3 regions of the Nocardioides sp. Z50_6 genome follow, and region 2 is predicted to be linked to each of the others. Evidence: predicted binding sites of a transcription regulator. Region 2 holds the regulator's gene; each other region holds the start of a gene.
The links. The regulator HrcA, encoded in region 2, represses chaperone genes, less so after heat shock. The targets are predictions, from matches to a motif close to TTGGCACTCGNNNNNNNCGAGTGCCAA.
Positions count from the first base shown of each region.

Region 1: the regulator HrcA is predicted to act here: its motif matches at 2,424-2,450, upstream of groES (co-chaperone GroES).
Region 3: the regulator HrcA is predicted to act here: its motif matches at 1,574-1,600, upstream of groL (chaperonin GroEL).

Region 1 is NZ_JBZAJB010000003.1:761-6,597, forward strand. Features, by position in the region: gene AC4BGE_RS09075 (glycoside hydrolase family 3 N-terminal domain-containing protein) at 1-1,181, shown strand, start outside; gene AC4BGE_RS09080 (class I SAM-dependent methyltransferase) at 1,198-2,394, opposite strand; gene groES (co-chaperone GroES) at 2,595-2,891, shown strand; gene groL (chaperonin GroEL) at 2,981-4,597, shown strand; gene AC4BGE_RS09095 (phosphatase domain-containing protein) at 4,685-5,179, shown strand; gene AC4BGE_RS09100 (hypothetical protein) at 5,188-5,837, opposite strand, start outside.
Region 2 is NZ_JBZAJB010000009.1:70,514-76,350, reverse strand. Features, by position in the region: gene AC4BGE_RS17210 (16S rRNA (uracil(1498)-N(3))-methyltransferase) at 1-341, opposite strand, end outside; gene dnaJ (molecular chaperone DnaJ) at 353-1,531, opposite strand; gene hrcA (heat-inducible transcriptional repressor HrcA) at 1,567-2,598, opposite strand; gene AC4BGE_RS17195 (MBL fold metallo-hydrolase) at 2,716-3,477, shown strand; gene AC4BGE_RS17190 (hypothetical protein) at 3,548-3,925, shown strand; gene AC4BGE_RS17185 (DUF3097 domain-containing protein) at 3,985-4,839, shown strand; gene hemW (radical SAM family heme chaperone HemW) at 4,870-5,837, opposite strand, start outside.
Region 3 is NZ_JBZAJB010000006.1:112,927-118,763, forward strand. Features, by position in the region: gene groL (chaperonin GroEL) at 1-1,412, opposite strand, end outside; gene AC4BGE_RS14985 (hypothetical protein) at 1,649-3,112, opposite strand; gene AC4BGE_RS14990 (TadE/TadG family type IV pilus assembly protein) at 3,109-3,540, opposite strand; gene AC4BGE_RS14995 (hypothetical protein) at 3,670-4,410, opposite strand; gene AC4BGE_RS15000 (DUF2157 domain-containing protein) at 4,488-5,693, shown strand; gene AC4BGE_RS15005 (GDYXXLXY domain-containing protein) at 5,690-5,837, shown strand, end outside.

The DNA of each region.
Region 1 (5,837 bases), on a different contig from region 2:
AGGGGGGAGCCGTGGCCCGTCTCGAGCGCGGCGTGACCCGGCTGCCCAGCTTCATGACGGCCGGTGCGGCCCGCCGCCCCGGGCTGACCCGGGCGGCCGCGGCAGCCGGCGGGCGCGAGCTGAGGGCTTTGGGGTTCACCGCCAACTTCGCCCCGGTCGCCGACGTCACCGTGGGTCCCGCGGACCCCACCATCGGCGCCCGGTCGGCCTCGTCCTCGCCCGCCCAGGTCGCGGTGCAGGCGCTGGCCGCGGTCCGCGGGCTGGGTGACGCGGGCCTGGTGGCCCCGCTCAAGCACTTCCCCGGGCACGGGTCGGTGCGCGGCGACAGCCATCTCACCCTGCCCCGGCAGGAACGCCGCCTGGCGGCGCTGCGCCGCGCCGACCTGAGGCCCTTCGCCGAGGCGGTGCGCGCCGGCGCCCCCGCGGTGATGACCGGCCACCTCGACGTGCGGGCGGTGGACCCCGGCACCCCCGCCTCGCTGTCACGTCGCGTGGTGCACGGGCTGCTGCGCCAGCAGCTCGGCTTCGACGGCCTGGTCGTCACCGACTCGCTGAGCATGGCGGCGGTCACCCGCACCCGGTCGCCGGAACAGGCGGCGGTCCAGGCGCTGCGCGCGGGGTCCGACGTGCTGCTGATGCCGGCCGACGTGGGCCGGGCTCGCGCCGGGATCGTCCGGGCGGTGCGCCGGGGCCACCTCTCCCGCACCCGGCTGGAGCAGGCTGCGGCGCGTCAGGTCGCCCTGCTCCTGCACCACCGCCGGGCCACGGGCGCGCCGCCCGGGTCGGCCCGGTCCGCGGCCCTGGCCTGGTCCCGGGCCGCGGTGACGGTCGCCTCCGGGCCGTGCCACGGGCGGCTGGTGGGGCGCCGGGTGACGCCGGTGGGCGACCGGGGCGCGGTCCGGGCCTTCCTGCCCGCCGCCCGGGCCGCCGGGCTGCGGGTGGGACCGCGAGGAGCCCGGGTCGCCTTCCTGCGCCCCGGGGCCCCCGCGCTCCCCGCGGCCGTGACGGTGGCGGTCGACGCCCCCTGGGTGCTGGCCCGGGCCCGGTCGCGGGTCCGGGTGGCGGCCTACGGCGACACCCCGCTGGCGATGCGGGCGGTGGCCGACGTGCTGGTCGGCCGGCGGCCGGCTCCCGGACGGTTGCCGGTGCCGGTTCCCGGGTCGCAGCGACCCGGCTGCTGAGCCCAGGTCGGGCGGCTCAGAACGGGCGCACCAGCAGTGCCCGGCCGACGCCGTCGACCCGGGTCAGCACCACCGTCGCCTCCTCGTCGCCGGTGAGCGCCAGTCGCTTGCGCAGCTGCTCGGGCACCACCTCGACGCCACGCTTCTTGATCGTCAGCGGGCCGATGTTGCGCGCGACCAGCGCGGCCCGCAGCTGCTTCTCCCGGAAGGGCAGCTCGTCGATGACGTAGTAGGAGCGCATGAAGGGGCTGCGGAAGGACTTGTCCGAGGTGACGTAGGCGATGTGGGGGTCGAGCAGGCCGCCCTCGACCCCGGCCGCGACCGCGGTCACCAGTCCGGCCCGGATGACCGCGCCGTCCGGCTCGTAGAGGTGCTGGCCCAGCGGGCGCACCGGGCGCTCCTGCCCGTCGTAGGGGTCGTCCTCGGCCGTCAGGGAGGCGAGGCCCGCCCCGGAGATCACCGTCGCCCGGCGGCTGGTGGTGGCCAGCGAGGACGACCAGAGCGCCGCTTCCTTGACCTCGCCCTCGTCGCTGACCCACTCCGCCTCGACGCCCTCGGGGACCAGGTCGTGACCGATGCCGGGGGCCACCTTGACCACGGCGCTCGCCGCCCGCCCGCCGGTGAGGAGGTCGGCCACGAACGACCAGGGCGGGGTCCATCCCTCCCGGTCGAAGACACGGCCGCGCGCGCCTCGTCGGGCGGGATCGGCGAAGACCGCGCCGAAGGTGCCGAGGTCCAGGGCCGTGGCGTCGGCGGCCATCACCGCGCCCGCGAGCCCGAGAGCGGCCAGGTTGGCCTCCGCCATCGCCACCCGGACCGGGTCGAGGTCGACCCCGGCGCTGACCAGCCCGGCGCGGGAGAAGGCGGCCAGGTCGCCGCCGATCCCGCAGCCGAGGTCGACCACCGACGCGGGCCGCGCCGCGGCCAGCCGGGCGGCCCGGTGGTCGGCGACCCGGCGCCGGGTCGCCTGCTCCAGCGCGTCGGGGGTGAAGTACATCGAGACCGCGTCCTCGCCGAACTTGGGCACGGCGCGGACCCTCAGCCCGACGGTGGTCAGGGCCGCGGCGGCCCGGTCGGGGTCGTGACCCAGCCGGCGGACGGCGGCGGCGGCGCGCAGGGGATCGCCCTCGGCGTCGGCATAGGCATGGGTGGCCTGCTCCAGCAGTCGCTGGCCGTCGTCGGTGAGCAGCCAGCGGAAGGTCTCCAGGTCCACGGACGACATAGTGGCAGGAGGGGACCTCTCTGGCACTCGGTCAGGGGGAGTGCTAACGTTTCCACTGGCACTCTCACCCTGAGGCTGCCAACACTCGTGAACGGTCCGTGATCCCCGCGACGGCGCTGGCCAGCCACGAGAACCCAGACAGTCCGCGCCCCGCGGGCGCACGCTACGTGGAGAAAGTGGAGGTCGGCACTGTGTCGGTCAACATCAAGCCCCTCGAGGACCGCATCGTCGTCAAGCCGCTCGACGCCGAGCAGACCACGGCCTCTGGCCTGGTCATCCCGGACACCGCCAAGGAGAAGCCCCAGGAGGGCGAGGTCGTGGCCGTGGGTCCGGGTCGCTTCGGCGAGGGTGGCACCGAGCGCATTCCCATGGACATCTCCGTGGGCGACAAGGTCATCTACAGCAAGTACGGCGGCACCGAGGTGAAGTACTCCGGTGGCGAGTACCTCATCCTCTCCGGCCGCGACGTGCTGGCCATCGTTTCCTGATCGTTCCCCGGTCCCGGACGCCCCGGCCCACCGTGCACCTGTGCCGGTCGGCCGGGCGTCCGGGTCCGTCCATTTGAGGAGGAGTCCACATGCCCAAGATCCTGGAGTTCGACGAGAACGCTCGTCGTGCCCTCGAGCGCGGAGTCGACGCGCTCGCCAACACCGTCAAGGTGACGCTCGGCCCGAAGGGGCGCTACGTCGTCCTGGACAAGAAGTGGGGCGCCCCCACGATCACCAACGACGGTGTCACCGTCGCGCGTGAGATCGAGCTCGACGACCCGTTCGAGAACCTCGGCGCCCAGCTCACCAAGGAGGTCGCCACCAAGACCAACGACATCGCGGGTGACGGCACCACCACCGCGACCGTGCTGGCCCAGGCGATGGTCCACGAGGGCCTGCGCGCCGTCGCGGCCGGCGCGAACCCGATGGGTCTCAAGCGCGGCATGGACGCCGCCGCCGAGGCGGTCGGCGACGCGCTGCGCGAGGCGGCCCGCGAGGTGGAGTCCAAGGAGGACATGGCCTCGGTGGCCACCATCTCCAGCCGCGACGCCCACATCGGCGAGCTGCTCGCCGAGGCCTTCGACAAGGTCGGCAAGGACGGCGTGATCACCGTCGAGGAGTCCAACACCATGGGCACCGAGCTGGAGTTCACCGAGGGGATGCAGTTCGACAAGGGCTACATCTCGGCGTACTTCGTCTCCGACCCCGAGCGGATGGAGGCCGTCCTGGACGACCCCTACATCCTCCTGGTGCAGAGCAAGATCTCCTCGGTCGCCGAGCTGCTGCCCCTGCTGGAGAAGGTCATCGCCACCGGGAAGCCGCTCTTCATCCTCGCCGAGGACGTCGAGGGCGAGGCGCTCTCCACCCTGGTGGTCAACAAGATCCGCGGCACCTTCAACGCGGTGGCCGTCAAGAGCCCCGCCTTCGGTGACCGCCGCAAGGCGATGATGCAGGACATCGCGACCCTGACCGGTGGTCAGGTCATCGCCGCCGAGGTCGGCCTCAAGCTCGACCAGGTCGGGCTCGAGGTCCTGGGCCAGGCCCGCCGGGTCGTGGTCACCAAGGACGAGACCACCATCGTCGACGGCGCCGGCGACAAGGCCGAGGTCGAGGGCCGGGTCAACCAGATCAAGGCCGAGATCGAGAACACCGACTCCGACTGGGACCGGGAGAAGCTCCAGGAGCGGCTCGCGAAGCTGGCCGGCGGCGTGTGCGTCATCAAGGTCGGCGCCCACACCGAGGTCGAGCTCAAGGAGAAGAAGCACCGGATCGAGGACGCCGTCTCCGCGACGCGCGCCGCGATCGAGGAGGGCATCGTCGCCGGCGGCGGCTCCGCCCTGGTGCACGCCGTCTCCGTGCTCGAGGACAACCTCGGGCTGACCGGCGACGAGGCGATGGGTGTGCGCATCGTGCGTCGCTCCGCCGACGAGCCGCTGCGCTGGATCGCGGAGAACGGTGGGATCAACGGCTACGTCGTGACCACCAAGGTCCGTGAGCTGGGCGTCGGCAACGGCTACAACGCCGCCACCGACGAGTACGGCGACCTGGTCGCCCAGGGGGTGCTCGACCCGGTCAAGGTCACGCGCTCGGCCCTGGTCAACGCCACCTCGATCGCCGGCATGCTGCTGACGACCGAGACCCTGGTCGTGGAGAAGCCCGCCGACGAGGACGAGGCTCCGGCCGCCGGCCACGGCCACGGCCACTGACCGACGCCTCACCACACGCTGCGGCCCGCCGCCCCCCAGGGGGTGGCGGGCCGTCGCCATTTCGGCGACCGCCCGTACGGTGTGGGGGTGGAGAAGCGTCAGGTCGCGGTCGTCGACATCGACGGCGTGCTCGCCGACGTGCGCCACCGCGTGCGTCACGTGACGTCCTCGCCCAAGGACTGGGGCGCCTTCTTCGCCGCCGCCCGGCACGACCCGCCGCTCGCCGAGGGGATCGAGGTGGTCCGCCGGCTGGCCGAGGTCTACGACATCGTCTACCTCTCCGGGCGCCCGGAGCAGTGCCGGCGCGACACCGAGGAGTGGTTCCGCCGCCACCGGCTGCCGCCCGGCGAGCTGCTGCTGCGCGGGAGCCGGGACCGGCGACCGGCTCGGGTGATGAAGGTCGGCGAGCTGCGGCGGATCGCCACGGAGGCCGAGGTCGTGGTGCACGTCGACGACGACCCGGAGGTGGTCGCGGCCTCCCGCGCCGCCGGCTTCGACGTGCTCCCCGCGACCTGGATGCCGGAGCAGGCCGACGAGGCCGCCGCCCTGCACCACGCCCAGGAGGCGGAGGGCCGGAGCTGAGCGCAGCCTCAGCAGCGGGGCCGGGGGACCGCCCGGTCCGCGGTCTTGAGGCGCCAGATCCGCTTGGCCATCCCGCACTCGGGCACCGTGACGTCGTAGCGGCTCTCCACCGCCTTGCGGAGCCGGTGGCCGGCCTCGGCATTCCAGACCTCGAACGGGGCCACCTCCACCAGCCAGGTCGGGGCGTCGGGCCCCTCCACCAGCGAGACGAGCTCCTCGTAGTCGGGGTCCAGCGTGCGCATCGGGAGGCTCCACATGTACGGGTACGGCGAGGGGAGGCCGCTGCCGGCCTGCACGTCCGCGCGTCCGCCGAAGACGGTCAGCGTGTCACCGGGCTCGGCGACCTCGGCCACCGAGGAGCCGGTGTCGTCCTCACCGGTGCTGCCTATCCAGCCCGGGTCGACGACCAGCCAGGCCGTCACGCAGACCAGGCAGGAGACCGCGGCCGCGATCACCGGGCCCGGCACGAGCATCGCGCCGCGCTCCAGGGTGCCGCAGAGCGCCGCGAGGGCCAGCGCGGTGGCCGGGACGAGGGCGAAGAGGTAGTCGCGCCAGAAGCTCCCACTGGCGACGAGGGCGTAGAGCTCGTAGGCGACCATCGCGGTGATGGCCGCGGTCAGGGCGGGATGGGCACGGAACAGACGGGGGAGTCGCGCGA
Region 2 (5,837 bases):
GAGGCGGCCCAGGGCACGAGCCGGTCCACGCCGACCTCGGTGAGGACCTCGACTGCCAGCTCGCCGCGTTCGCCCTTGGGCAGGGCCTGGACCACTGTGAACGACGGCACGGGTCGCTCGGCCCGCTCCACCTCGGCCACCTCCACCGAGAGCAGCCGCTTCCCGGTCGCGGTCACCTCGCCGACGACCCGGGTGCCGCGACCGTCGGTGAGGGCGACCCGCTCGCCGGTCCGCAGGCGCCGGACGGCGACGGCGTGGTGGCCCTCGTCCCCCGTCACGTCCACGACGTCCCCGGGACGCGCGCGCTCCAGCGAGGGCACCCAGTGCACGGGCAACGACACGGGGCCTCCGCTCAGCCGCCGTGGAAGGCGTCGCGCAGCCGGCCGAAGACCGACTTGCCCGAGGAGCGGACGGTGCCCTCGGGGGACTCCTCCCCGCGCAGCTCCGCGAGCTCGCGGAGCAGCTCCTCCTGACGGTGGTCGAGCCGGGTCGGCGTCTCGACCACGATGGTGACGACCAGGTCACCGCGTCCGCCGCGCAGGCCGGGCACGCCGCGGCCCTTGAGCACCTGCTCGGTGCCCGACTGGGTGCCGGGACGGACCTCCAGCTCGAGCGAGCGCTCCGCGTCGCTCTCGTCGTCGTCGAGGTCCGCCTCGAGCATGGACAGGGTGAGGGTGGTGCCGAGCGCCGCCGCGGTCATCGGCAGGGCGACCGTGCAGTGCAGGTCGTTGCCGTTGCGGATGAAGGTGGGGTGCTGGGCCACCCGGATCTCCACGTAGAGGTCGCCGGCGGGGCCGCCGCCCGGCCCGACCTCCCCCTCGTGGGCGAGCTGCACCCGGGTGCCGTCGTCCACGCCCGGCGGGATCTTGACCGTGAGGGTGCGGCGGGACCGTACCCGCCCGTCTCCGGCGCACTCCCGGCAGGGGTCGGCGATGATCGACCCGAAGCCGCGGCAGGCCGCGCAGGGGCGCAGGGTGCGGATCTCACCCAGGAACGACCGCTGCACCTGGGCCACCTCGCCGGCCCCGCGGCAGGTCTCGCAGGTCTGCGGGTGGGTGCCGGGGGCGGTGCCCTCGCCGTGGCAGGTCGAGCAGACCACCGCGGTGTCGACCTTGATCTCCTTGGTGACGCCGAACGCGGCCTCGGCCAGCTCGACCTCGAGCGCGATCAGCGCGTCCTGGCCCCGCCTGGTCCGCGGCCGGGGCCCCCGCCCGCCGCCGCCGGCCGCGCCGCCACCGGGGCCCTGGCCGCCGAAGAAGGCGTCCATGATGTCGGTGAAGGAGAACCCGGCACCCTGGCCGAAGCCACCGGCTCCCCCGAAGGGGTCGCCGCCCCGGTCGTAGTGGGCGCGCTTCTGGGGGTCCGAGAGCACCTCGTAGGCCCCCGTCACCTCCTTGAACCGCTCCTGGGTCTCCGGGTCCGGGTTGACGTCCGGGTGGAGCTGGCGGGCCAGCCGGCGGTAGGCCTTCTTGATCGTGTCGGCATCGGCGTCCCGGGGAACACCGAGCAACTCGTAGAGGTCCTGGCTCAACTTCGTCCTTCGTCTTGGTGGGGGTGCGAGGCCGCTCAGGCCTCGTCGAGGATGCGGGAGACGTATCGGGCGACCGCACGGACCGCCGCCATGCTGCCGGGGTAGTCCATCCGGGTCGGGCCCACGACACCCAGGCTCGCCAGCGCGTCCTGCCCCGGGCCGTACCCGGTGGCCACGACGCTGGTCCCGGAGAGCTCGGTGTAGGGCCCCTCGTGCCCGATCCTGACCGTCACGGCACCGGCGTCGGCGGCCTCGCCCAGGAGCCGCATCAACACGACCTGCTCCTCCAGGGCCTCCAGCAGCGGCCGCACGGCGGTGTCGAAGTCCTGACCGAACCGGGCCAGGTTGGCCGCGCCGCCGACCGCCACCCGCTCGTCGCGACGGTGGTCGGACATGGCCTCGGTGAGGCTCTCGACGACCGCACCGGTCAGGGCAGCGTCGGTGTCCGGGACCTCCTCCGCCAGGGCGGTCAGCGCGCTGGCGGCCTCGGCGATCCGTCGTCCGGAGGTCGCGCGGCCGATCCGGTTGCGCAGGGCGACGAGCTGCTCGTCCCCGATCTCGTCGGACTCCGGAGGCAGCTCGACGAGCCTCTGCTCGACCCGGCCCGTGGAGAGGATCAGCACGACCAGCAGCCGACCCGGCGCCAGCACGACGACCTCGACGTGGCGCACGGTGCTGCGCGACAGCGTCGGGTACTGCACGACGGCGACCTGACGGGTCAGCTGGGAGAGCGTCCGCACGGAGCGCTGGACGACGTCGTCGAGGTCCACGGCGCCGTCGAGGAAGGAAGCGATCGCCCGCCGCTCGGCGCTGGACATCGGCTTGACCGTGCTGAGCCGGTCGACGAACAGCCGGTACCCCTTGTCGGTGGGGACCCGTCCGGCGCTGGTGTGCGGCTGGTGGATGAAGCCCTCGTCCTCGAGGGCCGCCATGTCGTTGCGCACGGTCGCCGGGGAGACACCCAGCTGGTGCCGTTCCACCAGCGCCTTCGAGCCCACCGGCTCCTCGGTGGCGACGTAGTCCTCGACGATGGCGCGGAGAACGGCGAGCTTGCGTTCCTCCGACATGGGCTCCTCCGTTCGGATCGTTCGTGCGTGCTTGGAGTTCTCGGATGGCAGGCTGGCACTCCAGACCCCCGAGTGCCAAGTCTACAAGGAAGGATCCCGCGGGCTAGGCTCGCGTACATGCCGGAGTTCCAGCAGGTCGCAGACCGGGTCTGGGTGGCACGGTACGCCGCCCACGACGTCAACGTCACCGTGGTCGGAGGTGCCCGGGGAGCGCTGGTCGTCGACACCGGGGAGTCCGAGGAGGCCGGCCGCGAGCTGGTCGAGCAGGTGCGGGCCCTCGACGTCGGCGAGGTGGTCGCCGTGGTGAACACCCACGACCACGTCGCCCACGTCGGCGGCAACGACGCCCTCGTCTCCGCCTTCCCCGACGCCGCGGTGGTGGCACACGAGGACGCCGACGTGCCGGAGGTCACCCGGACCTTCTCCTCGGTGCACGTCGTCGAGCTCGGCGACCGGGTCGTCGAGCTCTTCCATCCCGGGCGCGCCCACACCGGGGGCGACCTGGTGGTACGGGTCGGCGACGCCGACGTCCTGGTCGTCGGCGACCTGGTGACGGAGTCCACCGCCCCCTGGTACGGCGACGACTCGTGGCCGATGGAGTGGCCGGTCGCGCTCGACCTGGTGCTGGGTCTCACCACACCCGGCACCGTCGTCGTCCCGGGCCACGGGGCCCCGGTGGACCGCGACTTCCTCGAGCAGCAGCGCGGCGACATCGGCACGGTCGCGGAGACCCTGCGCGACCTGGCCGGACGCGGGGTGCCACGCACCGAGGCGCTCGCCGCGGCCAGCTGGCCCTTCCCGCTCGAGCACGTGGCCCCGGCCGTTGACCGGGCCTACGACCAGCTGCCCCGGTCGCAGCGTCAGCTCCCCCTGGTGTGAGGCACCGCCGGCCGCCGTGCCGACTGCCCCGCCGCCTCCCGGCCCGGCACCTCTGCCGAGCATTCCAGGTGTGACTCGACTCACCCGCGGGTACGCCGAGGCCATGACCGACACCTCCGAGACCCCCGACCTGCCCCAGGCGCACAGCACCACCAGCGAGGCCGACGCCGACCACGGCTCGGACGACGCGGCCCCGCAGGACCGCTCGGTCGCCGGCATCTCCGACGAGCAGCTGCCCGACGACCTCAAGCCGGGCGAGGACAACCCCCTCGCCGAGCCGTTGGACCCCGACGACCCGGCCACCAAGTCGCAGGAGGAGCTCGCGGTGCTCGAGGAGGGCGACGACGCCGACCGGTCCGGGGCCGACGACGCGGACGAGCCCGCCACCGACGCGGAGGCGATGCAGGACTCCGGCGACCAGGGTCAGGCCGGGATCAGCGGCGGATGATCTGGACGGCTCCGCGCGTCCTCACGCCGGGCGGACCCCCGGCGTCCTAGCGTGGACCGGTGCCTTCCCCCACCGACCGCTACGGTTCCGACGTCCTCTCCGGCGACTGGCGCGCCCCCAAGCGGGGTCGCGCCCAGGAGCGGGCCGCCGAGCTCGGCCTCGTGGTCGAGGAGGTCACCACCGAGTGGTGCGGCGAGATCGTCGCCATGGACCGCGACCTGCGGACGATCACCCTGGAGGATCGCCGGCGCAAGCGGCGGACCTTCCCGATGGGCCCCGGCTTCCTGCTCGAGGGCGCCCCGGTGGTCCTGACCCCGCCGGTCCAGCGCGCCGCCCCGGCCAAGGCCACCCGGACCGCCTCGGGGTCGGTGGCGGTCCACGGAGCCAAGGCCCGGGTCGCCCGGCAGAGCCGGATCTTCGTGGAGGGCCGGCACGACGCCGAGCTCGTCGAGAAGGTCTGGGGCGACGACCTGCGCATCGAGGGCGTCGTGGTGGAGTTCCTGGGCGGCGTGGACGACCTGGCCGACCACCTCAAGGACTTCAAGCCCGGACCCGAGCGCCGCGTCGGCGTGCTGGTCGACCACCTGGTGCCCGGCTCCAAGGAGAGCCGGATCGCCCAGGGGATCATGCGCTCGCCGGTGGGCAAGCACGTGCTGATCGTGGGGCACCCGTTCATCGACATCTGGCAGGCCGTCAAGCCCGAGCGCCTCGGCTTCACCCGCTGGCCCGACGTGCCGCGCTCGATCGACTGGAAGAAGGGCACCTGCCAGCAGCTGGGCTGGCCGCACCGGGACCAGGCCGACATCGCGCGCGCCTGGAAGCACGTCCTCGGCGGTGTGCGCGGCTTCCAGGACCTTGACCCCGCCCTGCTCGGCCGGGTCGAGGAGCTGATCGACTTCGTCACCGCGCCCTGAGAGCGGCTCCCGGACCGCCGTCGGGCGGGCTCAGTCGACCAGCAGGTCGCGGACGACCGCGTCGGCCAGCAGCCGTCCGTCGCGGGTGAGGACCAGCCGGTCCCCCGACTCCACCGCCAGCCCGCGGGCGACGACGTCGGGGACGCCGGCCCGCTCGGCCGCCGAGAGCACCTCCAGCGGCAGGCCCTCACGCAGCCGCAGCTCCAGCAGGACCCGTTCCACGTGCTGGTCGGCGGCGGTGAGCACCTCACGCCCCTGTGCCGGACTCAGGCCCGCGGCGAGCCGGGTGGCGTACGCCGCGGGGTGCTTGACGTTCCACCAGCGCACGCCGCCGACGTGGGAGTGGGCGCCCGGGCCGACACCCCACCAGTCGGCCCCGCGCCAGTAGAGGAGGTTGTGCAGGCACCGGCTCTCGGGCCGGCGGGCCCAGTTGGAGACCTCGTACCACTCCATCCCGGCCGCGCTGAGCCGCTCGTCGGCCCTCAGGTACTTGTCGGCGAGGTCGTCGTCGTCCGGCATCGGCACCTCACCGCGCCGCACCCTCCGCGCCAGTGCCGTGCCCGGCTCCACGATCAGCGAGTAGGCCGAGACGTGGTCGGGCGCCGAGGCCAGCGCCGACTCCAGCGAGACCTCCCAGTCGTCCTGGCTCTCCCCCGGGGTGCCGTAGATCAGGTCGAGGCTGACCTCCTCGAAGCCCGCCGCCCGCGCCCACTCGACCGCGAGCGGGACGCGCGCCGGGTCGTGCGTCCGGTCCAGGGTGGCCAGCACGTGCGGGACGGCCGACTGCATGCCGAAGGAGATGCGGGTGAAGCCGGCCTCCCGCAGCTGGGCCAGCCCCTGCGGGGTGACGCTGTCGGGGTTGGCCTCGGTGGTGACCTCCGCGTCCGGCGCCAGCCCCAGCTCGGTGCGGACCGCACCGAGCATCGCGGCCAGGTCGCCGGCCGGGAGCAGGGTGGGGGTGCCGCCCCCCACGAAGACGGTCGTGACCTCCCGGGCCG
Region 3 (5,837 bases), on a different contig from region 2:
AGGTTGCGCACCTTCTCCGCGATGACGCCACCCTCGAGACCGGCGTTGATCGCGATCTGCTTGAGCGGGGCCTCGGTCGCCTTGCGGACGATCTCGGCACCGGTCGCCTCGTCGCCCGAGAGGTCCAGCTTCTCGAAGACGTTCTTGGCGGCCTGCACCAGGGCGACGCCACCACCGGCGACGATGCCCTCCTCGACGGCAGCCTTCGCGTTGCGGACGGCGTCCTCGATGCGGTGCTTGCGCTCCTTGAGCTCGACCTCGGTGGCCGCGCCGACCTTGATCACCGCAACGCCGCCGGCCAGCTTGGCCAGGCGCTCCTGCAGCTTCTCGCGGTCGTAGTCGGAGTCCGACTTCTCGATCTCGGCGCGGATCTGGTTGACCCGGCCCTCGATCTGGCCGGTGTCGCCGGAGCCCTCGACGATGGTGGTCTCGTCCTTGGTGATGACGACCTTGCGGGCCTGGCCGAGCAGCTCGATGCCGGCGGACTCCAACTTGAGGCCGACCTCCTCGGAGATCACCTGGCCGCCGGTCAGGATCGCGATGTCCTGCAGCATGGCCTTGCGGCGGTCACCGAAGCCCGGGGCCTTGACGGCGACGGACTTGAAGGTGCCCTTGATCTTGTTGACCACCAGGGTCGACAGCGCCTCGCCGTCGACGTCCTCGGCGATGATCACCAGGGGCTTGCCGGACTGCATGACCTTCTCCAGCAGCGGGAGCAGGTCCTTGACCGACGAGATCTTGGAGTTGGCGATGAGAATGTAGGGGTCCTCGAGGACCGTCTCCATGCGCTCGGGGTCGGTGACGAAGTAGGCCGAGATGTAGCCCTTGTCGAACCGCATGCCCTCGGTCAGCTCGAGGTCGATGCCGAAGGTGTTCGACTCCTCGACGGTGATGACGCCTTCCTTGCCGACCTTGTCCATCGCCTCGGCGATGGCGTCGCCGACCGTGGTGTCGCCACCGGCGGAGATGGTCGCGGTGGACGCGATCTGCTCCTTGGTCTCGACGTCCTTGGCCATGCTCAGGAGCTCGGTGGAGACGGCGTTGACGGCCGCCTCGATGCCGCGCTTGAGACCCATGGGGTTCGCACCCGCGGCCACGTTGCGCAGGCCCTCGCGGACCATCGCCTGGGCGAGCACGGTCGCCGTCGTCGTACCGTCACCGGCGACGTCGTCGGTCTTCTTGGCAACTTCCTTGACGAGCTCGGCACCGATCTTCTCGAACGGGTCCTCGAGCTCGATCTCCTTGGCGATCGACACACCATCGTTGGTGATGGTGGGCGCGCCCCACTTCTTCTCGAGGACGACGTTGCGACCCTTGGGGCCGAGCGTGACCTTGACCGCGTCGGCGAGCGTGTTCATTCCACGCTCGAGACCGCGGCGGGCCTCCTCGTTGAAAGCAATCAGCTTCGGCATAACTCCTGTGATTCCTTTTCGGGAGTTCGGGGGTGCGGCCCTGATGGGTTGCCCGCGACGGACGATCCGGCTGCCCGGCGAACCCTTCCCGCCGGCGCTTCGGACCTCAACGTCACCAGTCCGCTTCTGTCACTCTCGTGTCGAGAGTGCCAACTCCATGTTTAGCACTCGGGTGGTGTGAGTGCAAACGCCGCCCCCGGGAATCCGGGGGCGGCGTCGGCGGGAGGGGTCGGGAGTCAGAGCGGCATCTTGAGGAAGCGGACACCCTTGCTGAGCTGGCCGAAGGCGGTGCGGAAGATCTCCTCGAACTCCGAGCCGCTGACCGCGCAGAAGAAGTAGTCGCCGTCCTCGTTCTCCTTCTTGATGTCCGCGTTCTTGCACGTGTTGGCCGCGCTGGCCGCCCCGGTGGCGGGGTGGGGCGAGGCCGCCTTGGCCAGGATGTCGCGCGTGTAGCTGCTGCCGCTGCCCTCGCACCGGGCGGAGGTCGCGCCGCCGAAGCCGATGGTGATGATCAGGATCCCCTCGTTCTTCGCCTTCGTGGCCACGTCGACCAGGTTGTTGCAGGCGGTCACCCCGTTCGTGTCGCGAGGGTCCCCCGAGGCGGTCAGCGCGGTCGAGCTGGTCTTCTTCACCTTCTCGTTCGGCTCACCGTCGGTCTCGAAGATGATGACCTTCCGGATCTCGCCCTCGCGCGGGTTGGCGGCCGTGAGGGAGCCCAGGTTGCTGGTGCTGTACCCCAGGAGCTTGCGCGCCGCCTCCTTCATCGGTGCGGCCAGGTGGGTGCCGTAGTCCCCGTCGGAGGAGTCCAGGCAGTTGATCGCCTTGTAGACCGGGTCCAGGGGGTTGTGGGTGCGGCTGCCCACGTCGCCCAACGCGTAGGTGCTACTGAAGTCGGTGGGCACCCACACGCCCTTGTTCATGTCCGCCTCCTTGGGATTGGAGCCCACGGATCCGGCGGCGCTCTTGCAGGAGCTGGTCGGTTCGCTCTTGTGGATCGTGCCGAGGGCGAGGAAGTGCATCGACGGATCCATCTGCAGCGTCATCGTCTTGATGGCGTTCTTCATCGCCGTCCGGTCGCCGGTGCTGAGGCTCAGGGTCCGGTCCGCCACCACCACCACGTCCATCGGGTTGGGTGCCGCGGTGCCGCACGACCCCTTGCACGCCACCGAGACCAGGGCCCCGGTGTCGCCCTCCTTGAAGCCGATGGCCGGGGCGAACGCGTAGGGCACGACCTTGGAGTCCGCCACGCGCACGGTGTTGCACTTGATCGAGGCGTCGGTCGCGGACGGGATGCACGGGATGAAGCAGAGCTCCGCGGTGCACTTGGTGCCGGCGTACGGCTTCGATCCGTGCGGCTTGCAGGTCGAGGGGATCTGGGCGAACTGGGGCGCGTAGGGCGTGGTGCCGGTCGATGCCACCACGCACCACAGGTCCGAGGTCACCGAGGAGTTGGGGTCGTTGGCCTTGGCCATGTCGTTCACGACGCCCTGGACGTTGGTCGACGAGGCGGGCAAGGCCAGCGCTCCCGCGTGCGCGGCCGTGTCGACGGTGTCCATCAGCTGCTGCTTGGCGGCCACGTTGCTGGCGATGTCGACGCCGATGGCGGCCAGCGCCATGAGCAGGACGACCAGGACGGAGAAGAGGACGGCGTAGGCGCCCCGCTCGTCGCGGCGACGCCGTAGGAATACCTGACGACTCATTCGATCCTCATCTCTGCCTTGCGGGTCAGATCGAACCCGCCCGGAAAGAACATCCCGACTGGGGTCAGCATGTTGTGCTGGTACTTGATGGTGATGACCGCTGTCCCGCCGGTCGCCTTGTCGGAGTCGTAGTTCCCGCAGTTGCCCGCGCCGGCCGGCTTCTTGCAGGTGACGGTGATGAGGACGTTGGAGGTGTTGCCGACCTGGGCCGTGCCCGCTCGGGCCACCTGCTCGACCTGCACCTTGGTGGCGTTGAGGCTCGCCTCACGGGCCGCGTCGCGCGCCGCGTTGTTGATCATCGAGCCGCGGTTGATCATGTAGCCGAAGTCGATGATGCCGAAGAGGAGCAGCAGGAAGATCGGCAGGATGAGCGCGAACTCGACCGCGGAAGCTCCCCGCTCATCGCGGCGCCTACGACGTATCGACATGGGACTCCTCAGACGGTCGCGCCGGCCGCCACCACCGACAGGACTACCGGTGGGTACGGCACAGCGTGTCGACTGTACGAACGCCCGGACCGGGTCGCGAGCGATTCGGGAGGAAATGGCCCGAACGGTCTAGTCCGACTGTCCCATCGGCTGACCGTCGGGGTAGCGCTCGCTGAGCACCGACCACTTGTTGGTGCCCTCGAGGTTGTCGCCCTTCTCGATGATCACCAGGTTGTGGAAGCAGTGCACCGCCCTCACCCAGCGGTCGGTGTACGACGGCTGGTGCGGCACGACGTACTCCTCGTGGTTGAGGCCGTCGACCAGGTCCTTGACCAGGTCCATCGTGGTGCCGCGGGCGTGCCGGTCCTCGGCGCCGCCCCACTCGGGCCAGTAGGAGGTCTGGGTGTCCTCGATCGCGTAGACCGCGCCCTCGGGGAGCAGCGGGAAGAGGATCTCGAAGGTCCGGCGGATGTGGGCCGGCACGTGGGAGCCGTCGTCGATCACGACCAGCGGCACGCCCTGCTCCTCGAGGATCCGGCGCAGCACCGCCTCGTCGGTCTGGTCGCCGCGGTAGGTGGTGATCCGGTTGCGGTCGACGAAGGACTTGTCCTCGATGTCGAGCCCGACGATGTTCGCCCGCGGGAAGAACCACTTCCACGCCTTCAGCGACGCCCCACCCTGCCGGTTCCGGGCGTAGCCGCCGACCCCGATCTCGAGCAGGGTGAACTCCTCGTCGCGCAGGTGCTCGAGGTGACGCTGGTAGTGCGGGGTGTAGCGGTGCACCCCCCACTTGTCGGTCCCGAAGTGCTGCGCCAGCTCGGTGAGGTCGCGCTCCTTCAGCGGAGGCTGCGTCGAGGGTTCGTCCGGCACGGCGCTCACCCTAGTGGGCGCCCGGATGAGTACAACGGCTCATGGCCCCGACGGCCGCCAGGGACCACGATGTGCCCATGGACACCACCACACGGGATCGCGGACCCACGCCGCACTTGGTCCCCGCCACCCCCGGACAGCTCGCCTGGTTGCGCGAGCAGCTCGTCGACTGGCGCGCCCAGGGGCTCGTCGACGACGCCACCGCCCACGCCATCGCGACGCGCTACTCGGAGTCGCGCCGTTTCTCCCTCGCCCGCCTGCTCCTCGCCCTGGGCGCCGGCTTCGTGGGCATCGGCGTGATCTGGCTGGTCGCGGCCAACCTCGACCAGCTCTCCCCCCTCCTCCGCTTCGGCCTGGTCGTGGTGCTGTGGCTGGCGTGCCTGGTCGGTGCGGAGGCGCTCGAGGAGCGCCGTACGTCGCCGCTGGTGGTGGGCGCGGTCAGGACGATCGCCGCGTTCGGCACCGGCGCGGTGATCTTCCAGGCCGCCCAGAGCCTCCAGGTGCCGGCCTACGAGCCCAAGCTCGTCGGGCTGTGGGGTCTGGGAGCCCTCGTCCACGCCTACGCCACCCGCGCCCGCGGTCCGCTGCTGGTCGGTATCGCCGGCGCCACCGGCTGGGTGCTGTGGCAGGGCATCGGGCCCGACCCGACCTTCGCCGGTGCCGTCCTGGTGGTCACCGCCTCGGCGGTCCTCGCCCTCGCTGTCGCCGGCCTGCACGAGCGGTGGCGTCCGGAGTTCTCCGGCCCGTGGCGTCACGTCGGCGCCGGTCTCGCCCTGGTCGGCCTCTTCGTGGCCGGCATCCCGGTGGGCGACGGGTGGGAGCTGCCCTCGAGCTGGTGGCCGGTCCTGCTGACGTCACTCGCCACGGTCCTGGCGGTGGCGACGGTCCTGCTGGACCGCACCACCGCCCGGTGGGAGGTGCTGGGCGGGCTGGCCGTGATGGGGCTCGCCGCCCTGCTCGCCGCCTGGCCGGCCGGCTCCGACTCCGCGTCGGTGACCGCCGAGGACGTGGGTCACGCGGTGGTCGGGGTGGTCGGCTACGTCGCCCTGGCCGTCGGCGTCGCCGCGCTCGGCACGCTGCGCGACTCCGGGCTGCTGGCCGTGATGGCGACCGTGGGCCTCGTCGTCTTCACCTCGTTCCAGAGCTTCGCCGTCTTCGCGCCGATCGTCCAGGGGGCCTTCCTCTTCCTGCTCCTCGGCGCCGTCCTCCTGGCCACCGGCTTCGGGTTCGACCGGACCCGCCGCCACCTGGCCGCCACCCTCGAGCAGGAGTCACTCCGATGAACAGGTACGCCGTGGCCGCCGGAGTAGCGGCCGTCCAGCTCGCCCTCACCGCCGTCGCGGTGGGTCCCCAGCTCTCCGCCCGGCTGACCGGGGAGACCTACCTGATGCAGGTCGCCCCGGTGGACCCCATCGACCCGTTCCGTG